One region of the Kosakonia calanthes genome, then DNA from elsewhere that is predicted to be linked to it. Evidence: predicted binding sites of a transcription regulator. Region 1 holds the regulator's gene; the other holds the start of a gene.

The links. The regulator CRP, encoded in region 1, controls carbon source genes, mostly activating them, when cyclic AMP is high. The targets are predictions, from matches to a motif close to ATGTGANNNNNNTCACAT.
Region 2: AAEY27_RS00230 (PTS sugar transporter subunit IIB) is a predicted target of CRP. The motif match lies at 1,090-1,107, and genes of this name have one in related genera.

The regions. Positions count from the first base shown of each region.
Region 1 covers NZ_CP151800.1:453,049-460,478, reverse strand. Annotated here, with positions in the region: gene AAEY27_RS01935 (phosphoribulokinase) at 1-529, shown strand, start outside; gene AAEY27_RS01930 (OsmC family protein) at 557-961, opposite strand; gene crp (cAMP-activated global transcriptional regulator CRP) at 1,274-1,906, shown strand; gene AAEY27_RS01920 (YccS/YhfK family putative transporter) at 1,955-4,033, shown strand; gene argD (bifunctional acetylornithine/succinyldiaminopimelate transaminase) at 4,023-5,243, opposite strand; gene pabA (aminodeoxychorismate synthase component 2) at 5,331-5,894, opposite strand; gene AAEY27_RS01905 (putative adenosine monophosphate-protein transferase Fic) at 6,091-6,693, opposite strand; gene AAEY27_RS01900 (YhfG family protein) at 6,683-6,853, opposite strand; gene ppiA (peptidylprolyl isomerase A) at 6,959-7,430, opposite strand, start outside.
Region 2 covers NZ_CP151800.1:41,828-49,257, reverse strand. Annotated here, with positions in the region: gene AAEY27_RS00235 (LacI family DNA-binding transcriptional regulator) at 1-940, opposite strand, end outside; gene AAEY27_RS00230 (PTS sugar transporter subunit IIB) at 1,234-1,548, shown strand; gene AAEY27_RS00225 (PTS sugar transporter subunit IIC) at 1,561-2,889, shown strand; gene AAEY27_RS00220 (glycoside hydrolase family 1 protein) at 2,901-4,289, shown strand; gene AAEY27_RS00215 (PTS lactose/cellobiose transporter subunit IIA) at 4,295-4,600, shown strand; gene AAEY27_RS00210 (carbohydrate porin) at 4,745-6,124, shown strand; gene AAEY27_RS00205 (EamA family transporter) at 6,235-7,137, shown strand; gene nepI (purine ribonucleoside efflux pump NepI) at 7,255-7,430, opposite strand, start outside.

The DNA of each region.
Region 1 (7,430 bases):
TACGCCCTGGCAACCGTTGCCGGAACCGACCGATGTGCTGTTTTATGAAGGGCTGCACGGCGGCGTGGTGACACCGCAGCATGACGTTGCGCGCTATGTCGATTTGCTGGTCGGCGTGGTGCCGATCGTTAACCTTGAGTGGATCCAGAAACTCATTCGCGACACCAGCGAGCGCGGACACTCCCGTGAAGCGGTGATGGATTCCGTGGTGCGGTCGATGGAAGACTACATCAACTTTATTACGCCGCAGTTTTCGCGCACCCATATCAACTTTCAGCGCGTGCCGACGGTTGATACCTCCAACCCGTTTGCCGCGAAAGGCATTCCTTCACTGGATGAAAGCTTTGTTGTTATTCACTTCCGCAATTTAGAAGGGATCGACTACCCGTGGTTGCTCGCAATGTTGCAAGGTTCATTCATCTCGCATATGGATACGCTGGTGGTGCCAGGCGGCAAAATGGGGTTGGCGATGGAACTGATCATGACGCCGCTGGTACAACGGCTGATGGAAGGGAAAAAGATTATATAGCCCGGACTGCGCCGCCGGGCTGCGTAATCAGGCTTCGATCACTTCGTAGGAGTGGGTGATATTCACCGCTTTTTCCAGCATCAGCGCCACAGAGCAATATTTCTCTGCCGACAGATCAACCGCGCGAGAAACGGCGGCATCTTTCAATGCGTTACCGGTGACGACGAAGTGCAGATTAATATGGGTAAACAGGCGCGGCGCTTCTTCACGGCGCTCTGAGGTCAGTTTCACTTCGCAGTCGGTGACGTTATGACGCCCTTTTTGCAGGATCGACACCACGTCGATTGCGCTGCACCCGCCTGCGGCCATCAGAACCATTTCCATTGGGCTTGGCGCTTTGTCGCCAGAGTTGCCGTCCATCAGAATTTGGTGACCAGAAGCGGACTCACCAAGGAACGTTAACCCTTCAACCCATTTCACACGTGCCTGCATTTTCATCACTCCGGAGTTGCAATTTTCTTTACAGATTACGCGCACATAAGAAAAGCCGCAACGGAAGGCGACCTGCGTCATGCTGAAGCGAGACACCAGGAGACAGGCGTTAAAAGCTATGCTAAAACAGTCTGGATGCTACAGAGATACATTGACGTTACGCATGTACGCAAAGGACATCATACATTAGAGGCCGCAGATGACGCTGACGGTCCACTTCCCGGGATTTGGGAAGCTTTGATTGCAACCCCAGAAACAGGGTTCCCTTACGCCCGGCTTCTGGAGCCAGCTTATAACAGAGGATAACCGCGCATGGTGCTTGGCAAACCGCAAACAGACCCGACTCTCGAATGGTTCTTGTCTCATTGCCATATTCATAAGTACCCGTCGAAGAGCACGCTTATTCACCAAGGTGAAAAAGCGGAAACGTTGTATTACATCGTCAAAGGCTCAGTGGCAGTGCTCATCAAGGATGAAGAAGGTAAAGAGATGATCCTCTCTTACCTCAACCAGGGCGATTTTATCGGTGAACTGGGCCTGTTCGAAGAAGGTCAGGAGCGCAGTGCCTGGGTACGCGCCAAGACCGCCTGTGAAGTAGCCGAAATTTCCTACAAAAAATTCCGTCAGTTGATCCAGGTTAACCCGGATATTCTGATGCGTCTCTCCGCGCAAATGGCGCGTCGCCTGCAGGTGACTTCGGAGAAAGTCGGCAACCTGGCGTTCCTGGACGTTACAGGCCGCATTGCGCAAACGCTGTTGAATCTGGCGAAACAGCCGGACGCAATGACCCACCCTGACGGCATGCAAATTAAAATTACGCGTCAGGAAATTGGTCAGATCGTCGGTTGCTCCCGTGAAACAGTCGGTCGCATTCTGAAAATGCTTGAAGATCAAAACCTGATCTCCGCCCACGGCAAAACCATCGTCGTCTACGGAACACGTTAATCTGCAAAACGGCGCATCGCTTATCCGGTGCGCCGTTTTTCTTTCCCCATGTGGCGCAGGCTGATTTATCACCCCGAGATCAACTACGCACTGCGACAAACGCTGGTGTTGTGTTTGCCTGTGGCGATTGGTTTGCTGGTCGGCCATTTACAACAAGGTCTGCTGTTCTCCCTCGTTCCCGCCTGCTGCAACATTGCCGGTCTTGATACACCCCACAAACGTTTTTTCAAACGCCTGATTATTGGCGGCTCGCTGTTTGCGGGCTGTAGCCTGGCCGTTCAACTACTGCTTGCCGACGATTTTCCCTTGCCGTTGATCCTGACCGTGCTGACGTTGCTGCTCGGCGTAACGGGGGAAATCAGCGCGCTGCATGGGCGTTTATTACCGGCCTCGCTGATTGCCTCTATCTTTACGTTGAGCCTCGCCGGGAATATGCCGGTGTGGGAGCCGCTACTGATTTACGCGCTGGGTACGCTCTGGTACGGGCTGTTTAACTGGTTCTGGTTTTGGATGTGGCGCGAGCAGCCGTTGCGCGAATCGCTCAGTTTGCTCTACCGGCAACTGGCCGATTATTGCGAGGCAAAATATAGCCTGCTGACCCAGCACGCAGACCCAGAAAAAGCCTTGCCGCCGCTGCTGGCCCGCCAGCAAAAAGCGGTAGATTTAATAAGCCAGTGCTACCAGCAGTTGCACATGCTGGCGGCCAATAAAAACAATGATTACAAACGCCTGCTGCGCGTCTTTCAGGTTGCGCTGGATTTGCAGGAGCATATCTCCGTCAGTTTGCATCAGCCTGCTGAAGTGCAAAAACTGGTCGAGCAAACCCACGCCGAGCAGGTTATTCGCTGGAATGCGCAAACCGTCGCCGCTCGCCTGCGCGTGCTGGCGGATGACATTCTTTATCACCGCTACCCGACGCGTTTCACCATGGAGAAACAAATCGGCGCGCTGGAAAAAATCGCCCGTCAGCACCCGGACAACCCGGTCGGGCAGTTTTGCGCCTGGCATTTCAGCCGTATCGCCCGCGTACTGCGTACGCAGCGCCCGCTCTATATTCGCGATCTGATGGCCGAGAAGCAGCGCCGTTTACCGCTTTTCCCGGCGCTGAGAAGTTATCTGTCGCTAAAATCTGCCGCCCTGCGCAATGCCGCGCGCATCAGCGTAATGCTCAGTATCGCAAGCCTAATGGGCAGCGCCCTGAACTTGCCGAAGCCGTATTGGATCATGATGACGGTGATGTTTGTGACGCAAAACGGTTATGGCGCGACGCGGGTGCGCATTGTCCACCGGGCAGCGGGCACGTTTGCGGGACTGATGATCGCCGGGGCAACCCTGCACTTCCACGTGCCACTCGGTTTCACGCTGGCCGCAATGCTGCTTATCACGCTGGTCAGCTATTTGATTATTCGCAAAAGCTACGGCTGGGCGATGGTCGGTTTTACCATTACAGCCGTTTATACGTTGCAGATCCTGACGCTAAATGGCGATGAGTTCATTATCGCCCGGCTTGTTGATACGCTGATTGGCTGCCTGATTGCCTTCGGCGGGATGGTCTGGCTGTGGCCGCAGTGGCAAAGCGGCTTGCTGCGCCAGAACGCGCACGACGCGCTGGAAACCGATCAGGACGCTATTCGCTTGATCCTCAGTGATAACCCAGAAGCCACGCCGCTGGCCTGGCAGCGTATGCGCGTTAACCAGGCGCATAACGCGTTGTTTAACTCGCTGAATCAGGCGATGCAGGAACCGGGTTTTAACACGCGTTACCTGAACGATATGAAACTGTGGGTCACCCACAGCCAGTTTATCGTTGAGCATATTAATGCGATGACCACGCTGGCGCGCGAGCACACCATGCTGACGCCTGAACTGGCACAGCGCTATTTGCAGTCATGCGAAATTGCCCTGCAACGGTGTCAGCAACGGCTGGAGTATGACGGGCCGGGTGAATCGGGGGATGTGAATATTCTGGAAGCACCGGAGACGTTAACGCACGGGCCAATGAGCACGCTGGAGCAGCATTTACAGCGGATTATCGGGCATCTGAACACCATGCACACCATTTCGTCAGTGGCATGGCGTCAGCGCCCGCATCACGGTAATTGGCTTCGTCGACGCCTTACGCGTTAACCACTTTTGCTACCGCTTGCGCAAAGCGATGCATGCCTTCATCGATATCTTTTTCATCGACGATCAGCGAGGGCGCAAAGCGCATCACATCAGGGCCAGCATTCAACACCATCACACCTTCTTCGGCGGCCGCGTAGAGGAAATCACGCGCACGGCCTTTGAACTGTGGTTTTAGCTCGGCGCCAATCAGCAGCCCCATGCCGCGAATATCGCTAAACAGGTCGAATTTCTCGTTGATTTGCTGCAAATGCTTAACGAACAGCTGGCGTTTCTCATTGACGCCATTCAGCACGTCCGGCGTATTGATAATATCAAACGCGGTACCAGCCACGGCGCAGGCCAGCGGGTTACCCCCGTAGGTGGAACCGTGTGAACCGACATGAAACGCGCTGGCAACCTCTTCGGTGGTCAACATCGCGCTAACCGGGAAACCGCCGCCGAGGGCTTTCGCGCTGGTCAGGATGTCCGGTGTAACGCCGTAATGCATATACGCGAACAGTTCGCCGCTGCGGCCCATGCCGCACTGCACTTCATCAAACACCAACAGTGCGTTGTGTTCGTTGCACAACTCACGCAAACCTTTGAGGAATTCCGGCGTTGCCGCCGTCACGCCGCCTTCGCCCTGGATAGGTTCAACCACGACCGCGCAGGTGTGATCGTCCATCACCGCTTTTACCGCATGCAGATCGTTAAACGGCACATGGATGATATCGGCCGGTTTCGGGCCGAAGCCATCGGAATACTTCGGCTGGCCGCCCACTGTCACGGTGAACAGCGAACGCCCGTGGAAAGCATTATGAAAAGCAATGATTTTGGTTTTGTACGGGCTGTGGCGCGTAGATGCATAAAAACGCGCCAGCTTAAATGCGGTTTCGTTGGCTTCGGTGCCGGAGTTCATAAATACCACGCGCTCGGCAAAAGTGGCGTCGATAAGTTTACGCGCCAGGCGCAGCGCGGGTTCATTGGTAAACACGTTGCTGATATGCCACAGCGTTTCGCCCTGGGTTTTCAACGTTTCCACCAGCGCCGGGTGACAGTGGCCTAAAGCGGTAACCGCAATACCGCCTGCAAAATCAACATACTCTTTGCCCTGCTGATCCCACACACGGCTGCCTTTTCCCTTCACCGGGATAAACTCGGCCGGTGCGAAAATTGGCAGAATCACTTCGTCGAATGTTGCGCGCGTAACGGCGTCTTGCTGAGTTGCCATGTCATACCCATCCAGTTTTATGTCGCATTGATTATGAAAATATAATCACGAAATATGCATAAAAAATCACTGCATGGCAACCAGAAATCACCGTGTCAGGAAGTTTTGCAGTAATTGGTGGCCCTGCTCGCTGAGGATACTTTCCGGGTGGAACTGCACCCCTTCCAAATCCCACTGCCGATGGCGAATACCCATGATCTCCCCGCTTTCGCTCCACGCCATGACCTCAAAACACTCAGGCAACGTGGGCGGATCGATAACCAGCGAATGATAGCGAGTGACAGTTAATGGATTATTAAGACCCGTAAATACGCCCGCGCCGTGATGGGTAATAGGAGAGGTTTTGCCGTGCATCACTTTTGCCGCACGCACAATGGTGGCGCCAAACACTTGCGCAATCGCCTGATGGCCCAGGCAAACGCCAAGAATCGGCAATTTACCGGCGTAATGCCGAATGACATCCAGCGAAATACCAGACTCATCCGGCGTGCACGGGCCCGGCGAGATAACGATCTTTTGTGGCGCCAGCGCGGCAATCTCCGCCAACGTCAGCTCATCGTTACGCCTTACCTCCACGCTTGCGCCCAGTTCACAAAAATACTGGTACAGGTTCCAGGTGAAGGAGTCGTAATTGTCGATAAGCAGGATCATGTGAGTTCAGCCGAATGCAGTACAAATTGCGCAAAACTATACGGCACTTCGCCTGGATAAAAAACGGGTTTGCAGAGCAGACCTGCTCGGCTGCGATAATCGCCGGATGGCGCTGACGCTGATCCGGCCGACAAATGATCCGCTCCACTGGGTTTTGTAGGTCGGATCAGCGTCAGCGCCATCCGACAAAATGATGTTACTCCCCTACCACCGCTTCGCTCACCACGTTGCCGAAGATCGCATACAGCGGTTGTAAATCGCCCATCGCACCGGCCTGGTTCGCGGTGCTCCAGTCGTTGGGATCGATATCGCGCCAGTCGAGAGAAAAACCGGCGTGCAACGCGAGTTGTTCAAAGAAGATGCGCTGCGCAATACCATTACCGAGACGGAACGGGTGCAGCACATTGATTTCACAGTAATAATGCGCCAGCCGCTCAATAAACTCGGCTTTCGCCAGCCCGCACAGCCACTCCTCATCTTCGAGTTGCTGCATCAGCGCATTCCCTTCCTTCTCGATGTATTCGAAATGGCAGAAACGGGTATCGCCTTCGTAGATATCCACTTCGCGAACCTGCCCGGCCCAGTCAAACACATCCTGATAAAGGTGATGGTGAATGGCGCAAAGATGGGGCAGCCCGCGCGCTAAAGGGCCAAGTTCAAGCGTTGCGGCGCGTAATGCCGTCAGTTGATAAGCGGCTTGCTCCAGCCGCTGTGTCTCGTGAATGCCTAACACATTGCGCATCACGTTCAGGCCAGGAAAGAGGTACGGATCGCGGCCATCGCCAAATTTATCGCTCATAGTGCCTCCGGAGTTCTTCAAGACGCACATTGGCTTCTTCGGCGTTAAGCGTCACAAGTTCACTGTCAACGCCCTCCAGACGCCTGCTGGCCTGGAAATTGACATTGCGCTGCTGCTCCCAGAGACGGGATTTTTGCCTGTCGGTGAGTTTCTTGCTCATAGCGCCTCCCTGTTTAGACGTGTACTTGCCCAAATTATAAGCAGAAAATTCACGTTACGCCGGAAGGCAACAGAACACGGGCCGAACAGCCCGTGTGGGGAAAACTTATGGCAGCACTTTCGCTGAGAGGATAACAACCGGTTTTGATGGGACATTCTGGTAAGGACCCACATCGTGCGTCGGCACCTGCGAAATCTTATCGGCGATATCCATTCCTTTCACAACTTTACCAAACACCGCATAACCAAAATCACGTTGTCCGTGATCGAGGAAAGCGTTATCCGCAACGTTGATAAAGAATTGGCTGGTCGCGCTGTCTTTGTCGGCGGTGCGCGCCATTGAGATGGTGCCGCGAGTATTACGCAAGCCGTTGTCGGCTTCGTTCTTAATCGGCGGGTTAGGCTGTTTTTGCTGCATTTGCTCGTTGAAACCACCGCCCTGCACCATAAACCCCGGGATCACACGATGGAACGTCGTGTTGTTATAGAAACCGTTGTTTACGTAATCAAGGAAGTTTTTCACCGACACAGGGGCTTTCTGATTGTTCAGCTCCAGTTCGATATTACCGGCAGATGTG
Region 2 (7,430 bases), 410 kb from region 1:
CGGGAATAATCAAATCTCCGCGCACGCGATAAGTTCCCAGCACGCTTTGGGTTTTCTCATTGAGCCACGCAACAATACGCGCGGCCATTGCGTCCATCGAATATTCAATCGCCGGAATGGTCGGAATACCGGGCAAATGCAGCGAACCCGCAAGGCTGAAGACCATAATGTCGCCCGGCACGGATTTATTAAACGCCTGCAATTGGGGGATCACCCGCTGCGCTTCTTGCTCGTCGGCAACCAATAACGCATTGAAATTTAACGTCGTCGCGTTATTCAGCAACACCTGGAGCGCCACAGAAGATGAGGTGTCATCCATAAACACCAGGTTGCGGTTAAACGGCAGGAAATTGTTTTCCAGTGCTAATTTATAGCCGTGGAGCACCTGTTCGGCTGCGGCATTGTGCGGGTGGATCAGGGCAATCTGCCGGCGGCTTTGGCTAATCAGGTAATTGCAGGCGGTTTCCGCGGCGAACGCGCGATCGAATTGGATGCTATTGGGCGTGGCGTCGTCGGACTCCACACAATCCACCAGAATCACATTTTCATCATCAATCGAGAGCGGGAAACGCGCGCCGATAATTAACACATCGTCGCACAGCCCGCAGGTCAGCTCATCCAGCGCGCTCATCACCCCCGCTTTGGTATTGGCGAAGCGCAACAGGAGATGTTTTTGGCTCTGGCTTAAATGTTTTTCCAGCGCGTAAAGATAACCGGTGGTTTGGTTGATATTTTCCTGGGCGCAGATAACACCGATGCAGCCTGTCGACTGGCTGAGCAGTGATTGCGCGATAACATTGGGCCGGTAATTCAGCTCATCGACCGCTTTTAGCACCGCGAGACGGCTGGCTTCCTTCACCCCGCGCGAACCGCTCAACACCCGTGAGACTGTGGCTTTCGACACCCCAGCTAAACGTGATACATCGTTGATTGTAGACATCTTTCTCCCCTGACGGACGACCAAACGCGTCCGCGAAATCCAAATACAGCAACGGCTAATATATAACCATCGGCAGTATAACGGTTTCCTTTTTTCATGGAAACCGATTTTCCATTTAGCGCTTTTTGCTATCAAGAAATCATTAGAATCTGTGATGTAAATCCAATAAATAAGCCTCGCCTGATATAGATATTGATAGCTATCACACTTCCGTTGAGAACAAATGGAAACCGGTTTCCATATGATATCCAATCGTCTCCGCAATAAGGCGTTACATTTGAGGACGGATAACGATGTTCAGGATTATGTTGTGCTGCTCGGCCGGGATGTCCACCAGCTTGCTGGTCAGGAAAATGCAGGAAGCGGCGAAAGCGCGCGAAATCCCGGTGGAGATCGACGCGTATGGCGTCGCGGAATTTGACACGCAGTTTCCGCGTTACCAGGTCGTGCTTCTCGGTCCGCAAGTTAAATACATGTTAAAAACACTGGCAGAAAAGGCCGCCGCTCAGGGCATTCCGGTACAACCCATCAACCCGATGGATTACGGCATGCAACGTGGCAATGAGGTACTGGACTATGCTTTGTCGCTGATTGAAGCGGCGCATTAAATAGGTGTTCTTATGAGTTCCTTATATCAATCAATGGTTACGGTTATTGAGCAAACCATCACGCCGCTGGCCGGTCGTCTTGGGCAGCAAAAGTACGTTATCGCCATCCGCGACGGCTTCACCGCCGCACTGCCGTTTATGATCATCGGCTCGTTTATGCTGGTGTTTATCTTCCCGCCGTTTTCCGCCGACACCACCGTCGGTTTCGCCCGCGCGTGGCTCGATTTCTCCGCCGAATACCGCGAACAACTGATGCTGCCGTTTAACCTCAGCATGGGGGTGATGACGTTTTTTATCTCCGTTGGCATTGGCGCCAGCCTGGGTCGTCAGTTTAATCTCGACCCGGTAATGACCGGCCTGCTGGCATTTATGGCTTTTCTGCTGGTCGCCGCGCCCTATGCGGATGGCAAAATCTCCACGCAATATCTCTCCGGGCAGGGCATCTTTACCGCACTGCTGACGGCAATTTACTCCGCGCGGGTTTATGCCTGGCTGAAACAGCACAACATCACCATTCGCCTGCCGAAAGAGGTGCCGACCGGCGTTGCCCGTTCGTTTGAAATCCTCATTCCGGTGCTGGTGATCATCGCCACGCTGCACCCGCTGAACCTGTTTATTGAAGCGCAAACCGGCATGATCCTGCCGCAGGCGATCATGCACCTGCTGGAACCGCTGGTGTCGGCTTCGGATTCCCTGCCTGCCATTCTGCTCTCTGTGCTGTTGTGCCAGATTTTCTGGTTCGCCGGGATTCACGGCTCGCTGATTGTCACCGGCATCATGAACCCGTTCTGGATGGCGAACCTCTCGGCTAACCAGGCCGCGCTGGCGGCGGGCGCTGCATTGCCGCACGTCTATCTGCAAGGTTTTTGGGATCACTATTTGCTGATTGGCGGCGTGGGTTCAACGCTACCGCTGGCTTTCCTGCTACTGCGTAGCCGCGTCGCGCATCTGCGTACCATCGGCAAAATGGGCGTGGTGCCGAGCTTCTTCAATATCAACGAACCGATTCTGTTCGGCGCGCCGATCATCATGAACCCGATGCTGTTTATCCCGTTTGTCTGCGTGCCGCTGGTCAATGCTGTGCTGGCTTACGTCGCCACCAAGATGGGCCTGCTGGCGCAAGTCGTTTCCCTGACGCCGTGGACCACGCCCGCGCCAATCGGTGCGTCCTGGGCGGCAAACTGGGCCTTAAGCCCGGTGGTGATGTGCGTGATTTGTATGGTGATGTCCGCCTTGATGTATCTGCCATTCCTGCGCGCCTATGAGCGTTCATTGCTGAAAACGGAAGAGCAAAAAGCACAAAGCAGCGCGCCGCTGGCCGAAACCATCAGCAGTAATTAAAGGAGCAGGTCATGAAATATCAATTTCCCAAAAACTTCTGGTGGGGCAGCGCCAGTTCTGCGCTGCAAACCGAAGGGGAAAGCGAGCAAGGCGGTAAAAGCGCGACCACATGGGATGCCTGGTTCGCCCGTCAGCCGTGGCGTTTTCACCAGCAGATTGGGCCGCAGGAAACCTCGACGTTTTACCGCCACTGGCGGCAGGACATCGCTCTGTTAACGCAGCTTAATCACAACAGCTTTCGCACTTCGCTGAGCTGGGCGCGGCTCATCCCGGACGGCACCGGCGAGGTGAATCCGCAAGCGGTGGCGTTTTATAACGCGGTGATCGACGAACTGCTGGAACAGGGCATCACGCCGTTTATCACCCTTTTTCACTTCGACATGCCGATGGCGATGCAGGAAAAAGGCGGCTGGGAAAGCCGCGAGGTGGTGCAGGCGTTCAGCCGTTACGCGCAAATTTGTTTTGAGCTGTTCGGCGACCGGGTGCATCACTGGTTTACTTTTAACGAGCCGATTGTGCCGGTCGAGGGCGGTTATCTGTACGATTTTCACTACCCGAACGTGGTGGATTTCAAACGCGCCGCCACGGTGGCGTACAACACGGTGTTGGCCCACGCCAGCGCGGTGCGGGCGTTTCGCGCCGGGCATCACCCCGGTGAGATTGGCATTGTGCTGAACCTGACGCCCTCTTATCCGCGCTCGCAACATCCGGCGGATGTAAAAGCGGCGCATTATGCCGACTTGCTGTTTAACCGCAGTTTTCTCGACCCGGTACTGCGTGGCGAGTATCCCGCTGACCTGGTGGCGCTGCTGAAAGAGCACAATCAGTTGCCCGCCTGCCAGCCGGACGATATCGCGCTGATTGCAGAAGGGAAAATCGACCTGCTCGGTATCAACTATTACCAGCCACGGCGGGTAAAGTGCCGGGACAGCGCGGTGAATCCCGATTCGCCGTTTATGCCAGAGTGGTTGTTTGATTATTACGAAATGCCAGGCCGTAAAATGAACCCGTATCGCGGGTGGGAAATTTACGAACCGGGTATTTACGATATTCTCACCAACTTGCGCGTGAATTACGGCAACCCACGCTGTTTTATTTCAGAAAACGGCATGGGCGTTGAGAATGAACAACGGTTTATTGAAAACGGACAAATTAACGATAGTTATCGAATTCACTTTGTTCGCGACCACCTTATTTGGCTGCATAAAGGAATTAGCGAAGGCTGTAATTGTCTTGGCTACCATATGTGGACATTTATTGATAACTGGTCATGGTGTAATGCCTATAAAAACCGCTACGGTTTTGTGCAATTAAATTTAGCTACCCAACAACGTACCATTAAGAAAAGCGGAGAGTGGTTTGCCGCCACCGCCGCCGCAAATGGTTTTACTCAGGATTGATGTTTATGGTCGCACTTGAAGAAGCGGTAATGGAAATTATCGTTAATGCCGGGCAGTCGCGCAGCCTCTGCTTTGAAGCACTGCGCTCGGCGCGGGAAGGGAACATTGAAGAAGCGAAGCTGTTGTTGCTGGAAGCCGATGGTTACGCGCGCCAGGCGCACCAGATGCAAACCAAATTAATTGAACAGGATGCCGGTGAAGCCCGCCAGCCCATGACATTAATTATGGTGCATGCGCAGGATCATTTAATGACGTCGTTATTAGCGCGTGAATTGTCCGAGGAGATTATTCAGCTCTATCAGCGTAACTGAATGGAGAATTGATTACGGTAAATCTTAATGAATCTGTACCTCACTTAATAAAATAAAGCAGTTTGTTTTGATGATGGCAATATTTCTGCCCGTTGCGGGCCGGAAGGTTATTGTCTGAGAACAACTTACTAAATTGAGATAACCATGAAGATAAATAAAAAACTTCCAGTGGCGCTGGCGGTTGCGGCTACGCTTTGCTCTGGCTCCGTCTTCGCACAAGAATTTACGCAAGAGCAAATTGACGCCATCGTGGCAAAAGCGGTGGATAAAGCGCTGGCGGAACGCCAGGCCAAAATGGACACAGCAATTAATCAAAAAGCCGATGTGGTGGTTGAACCGCAAAGCACCGCGCAAACCCCGGATATGGCGATTCCTTACGGCGTGAAATTCAGCGGTTACGCCCGTTACGGCGCGCATTTCCAGTCCGGCGATCAGAAATACGTGGGTGTTGACGGTTCGTACAACGGCGCATCGGCGATTGGTCGTTTGGGGAACGAAGGCAACGGCGGCGAATTCCAGCTCTCGAAAGCGTTTAAAGGCGATAACGGCGCGATCTGGGATATCAACGTGATGTTCGATCACTGGGGTGACGAAGTTAACCTGAAGAAAGCCTACGCCGGGGTGACCAACTTGCTGGCCTCCAACCCGAACGCTTACTTCTGGGCGGGACGTGATTTCCACCAGCGCCCGCAACAGGGCATCAACGATTACTTCTGGATGAACCACGACGGCCAGGGCGCAGGGGTGAAAAACTTCGATATCGGCGGCGTGCAGTTTGACGTTGCCGCCGTTGGCTCCATCGAATCCTGTAGCCCGGAAGTGATGGAAGATGAATCCAACCCGTCGCGCATCACCTGTACCGGCAGCTCCAACGTCGGCGATAAAGGCAACTACGCGGTGACCTCCAAAGTCCACGGCATGAAAGTCGGGCCGCTCGATCTCGAAGTTTATGCCAACTACGGCTTCGACTCGAAAGCCGTCGATCGCGACGAGCGCCTGCATGCCTGGCAAGGCGGCGTGGTGCTCAGCCACACCAACGATCACGGCGTGAACAAAGTGATCGCCCGCTATTCTGATAACTCAGACAATAGCGTGTTTAACAAAACCGACGATCTGACGGCGATTTACGCCAGCTTCGAAGGCAGCTACAAGTTCACGCAACAAACTCAGGTCGATTATCTGCTGGCCTTCCATGATTACGACAACAGCACCATCAAAACCGATAATCGCCGCAACTACGGCGCGATTGTTCGCCCGATGCACTGGTGGAACGATGTGCACTCCACCTGGCTGGAAGCGGGTTATCAGCGCGTCGATTATGACGACGGCGGCGACAACCACGGCTGGAAAGTCACGCTGTCGCAAAACATCTCGATTGCGATGGGGCCGGAGTTCCGCCCGATGCTGCGTTTCTACGTGACCGGCGGCGAAGTGGATAACAAACGCACCGCGCGCGTGACCGGCACCGACGACACCACGCTTGATTCGCTGAACATCGGCGCGATGTGGGAAGCCTGGTTCTGATGCAATAAACCGGAGGCGGTCACCCTCAACCGCCTCCGGTTAAACCCTGTGCATGTGTTATGCTTCGCGCCCTGGTGATAAGTAATCAGCATGACAAAGTTGGGTGAGTAATGGGTTCGACAAAAAAAGGGATGCTGTACGTACTGGCAGCAGCTGTGTTGTGGGGCAGCTCCGGGGTGTGCGCCCAGTACATTATGGACAAAAGCCCTATTTCGGCGCCGTGGTTAACCATGACGCGGCTGCTGTTCACCGGGGTGATTTTGTTAACGCTGTCGTTTGTGCACGGCGACAAAATCTTCGCCATCCTGAAAAACCGCAAAGACGCGCTCAGCCTATTATTCTTCTCGCTGTTTGGCGCCATGGTCGTGCAGCTTACTTTTCTGCTGACGATTGAAAAATCCAACGCCGCCACCGCGACGGTGCTGCAATTTTTATCCCCGACGATCATCGTGGCGTGGTTTGCGCTGGCGCGAAAAGCCCGCCCGACGCTACCGGTAACGGCGGCGATTTTGACCTCGCTTATCGGTACGTTTTTACTGGTGACGCACGGCAACCTGACGTCACTGTCGATTTCCTCACAAGCGCTGGTGTGGGGTATTGTGTCGGCGTTTTCCGCCGCGTTTTATACCACTTATCCTTCAGCGTTGATTGCCCGTTACGGCACCTTGCCGATTGTCGGCTGGAGCATGTTGCTGGCCGGGTTGATGCTGGTGCCATTTTTCGCCGGGCAGGGGGATGAGTTTGTGGTTGATGGCAGCCTGTTGATGGCGTTCTTCTACCTGGTGGTGATCGGCACAGCGCTGACCTTTAGTTTGTATTTGAAAGGCGCGCAGATGATTGGTGGTTCGAAAGCCAGCATTTTGAGTTGCGCCGAACCGCTCAGCAGCGCCCTGCTTTCTGTGGTGCTGCTCGGCGTGGCGTTTTCGCTGCCGGATTGGTTAGGCACGCTGTTGATTGTTTCGTCGGTGATGCTGATTTCCCTCGATTCCCGCCGCAAAATGCGCGCCGCGTAGCGGTCAGAACCCGCAATATGCCGAGGTTTTGTAGGCCCGGTAAGCGCAGCGCCACCGGGCAATTTGCCGGATGGCGCTACGCTTATCCGGCCTACGAATTCACGCTACGCGATTTTTTTACGCTTTCACTTTCACTTTTACCGCCACCAGCAGCGCGGTCAGCAGCATCAAACTGCCGGAAAGCACTAACGGCGATAACAGGCCGTAATGGTCGAGGGCGAAACCGCCAATCGCCGCGCCGCAGGTATTGGCGAGCTGAATAACGGCGACTTGAATGGAACCGGCTTTTTCCG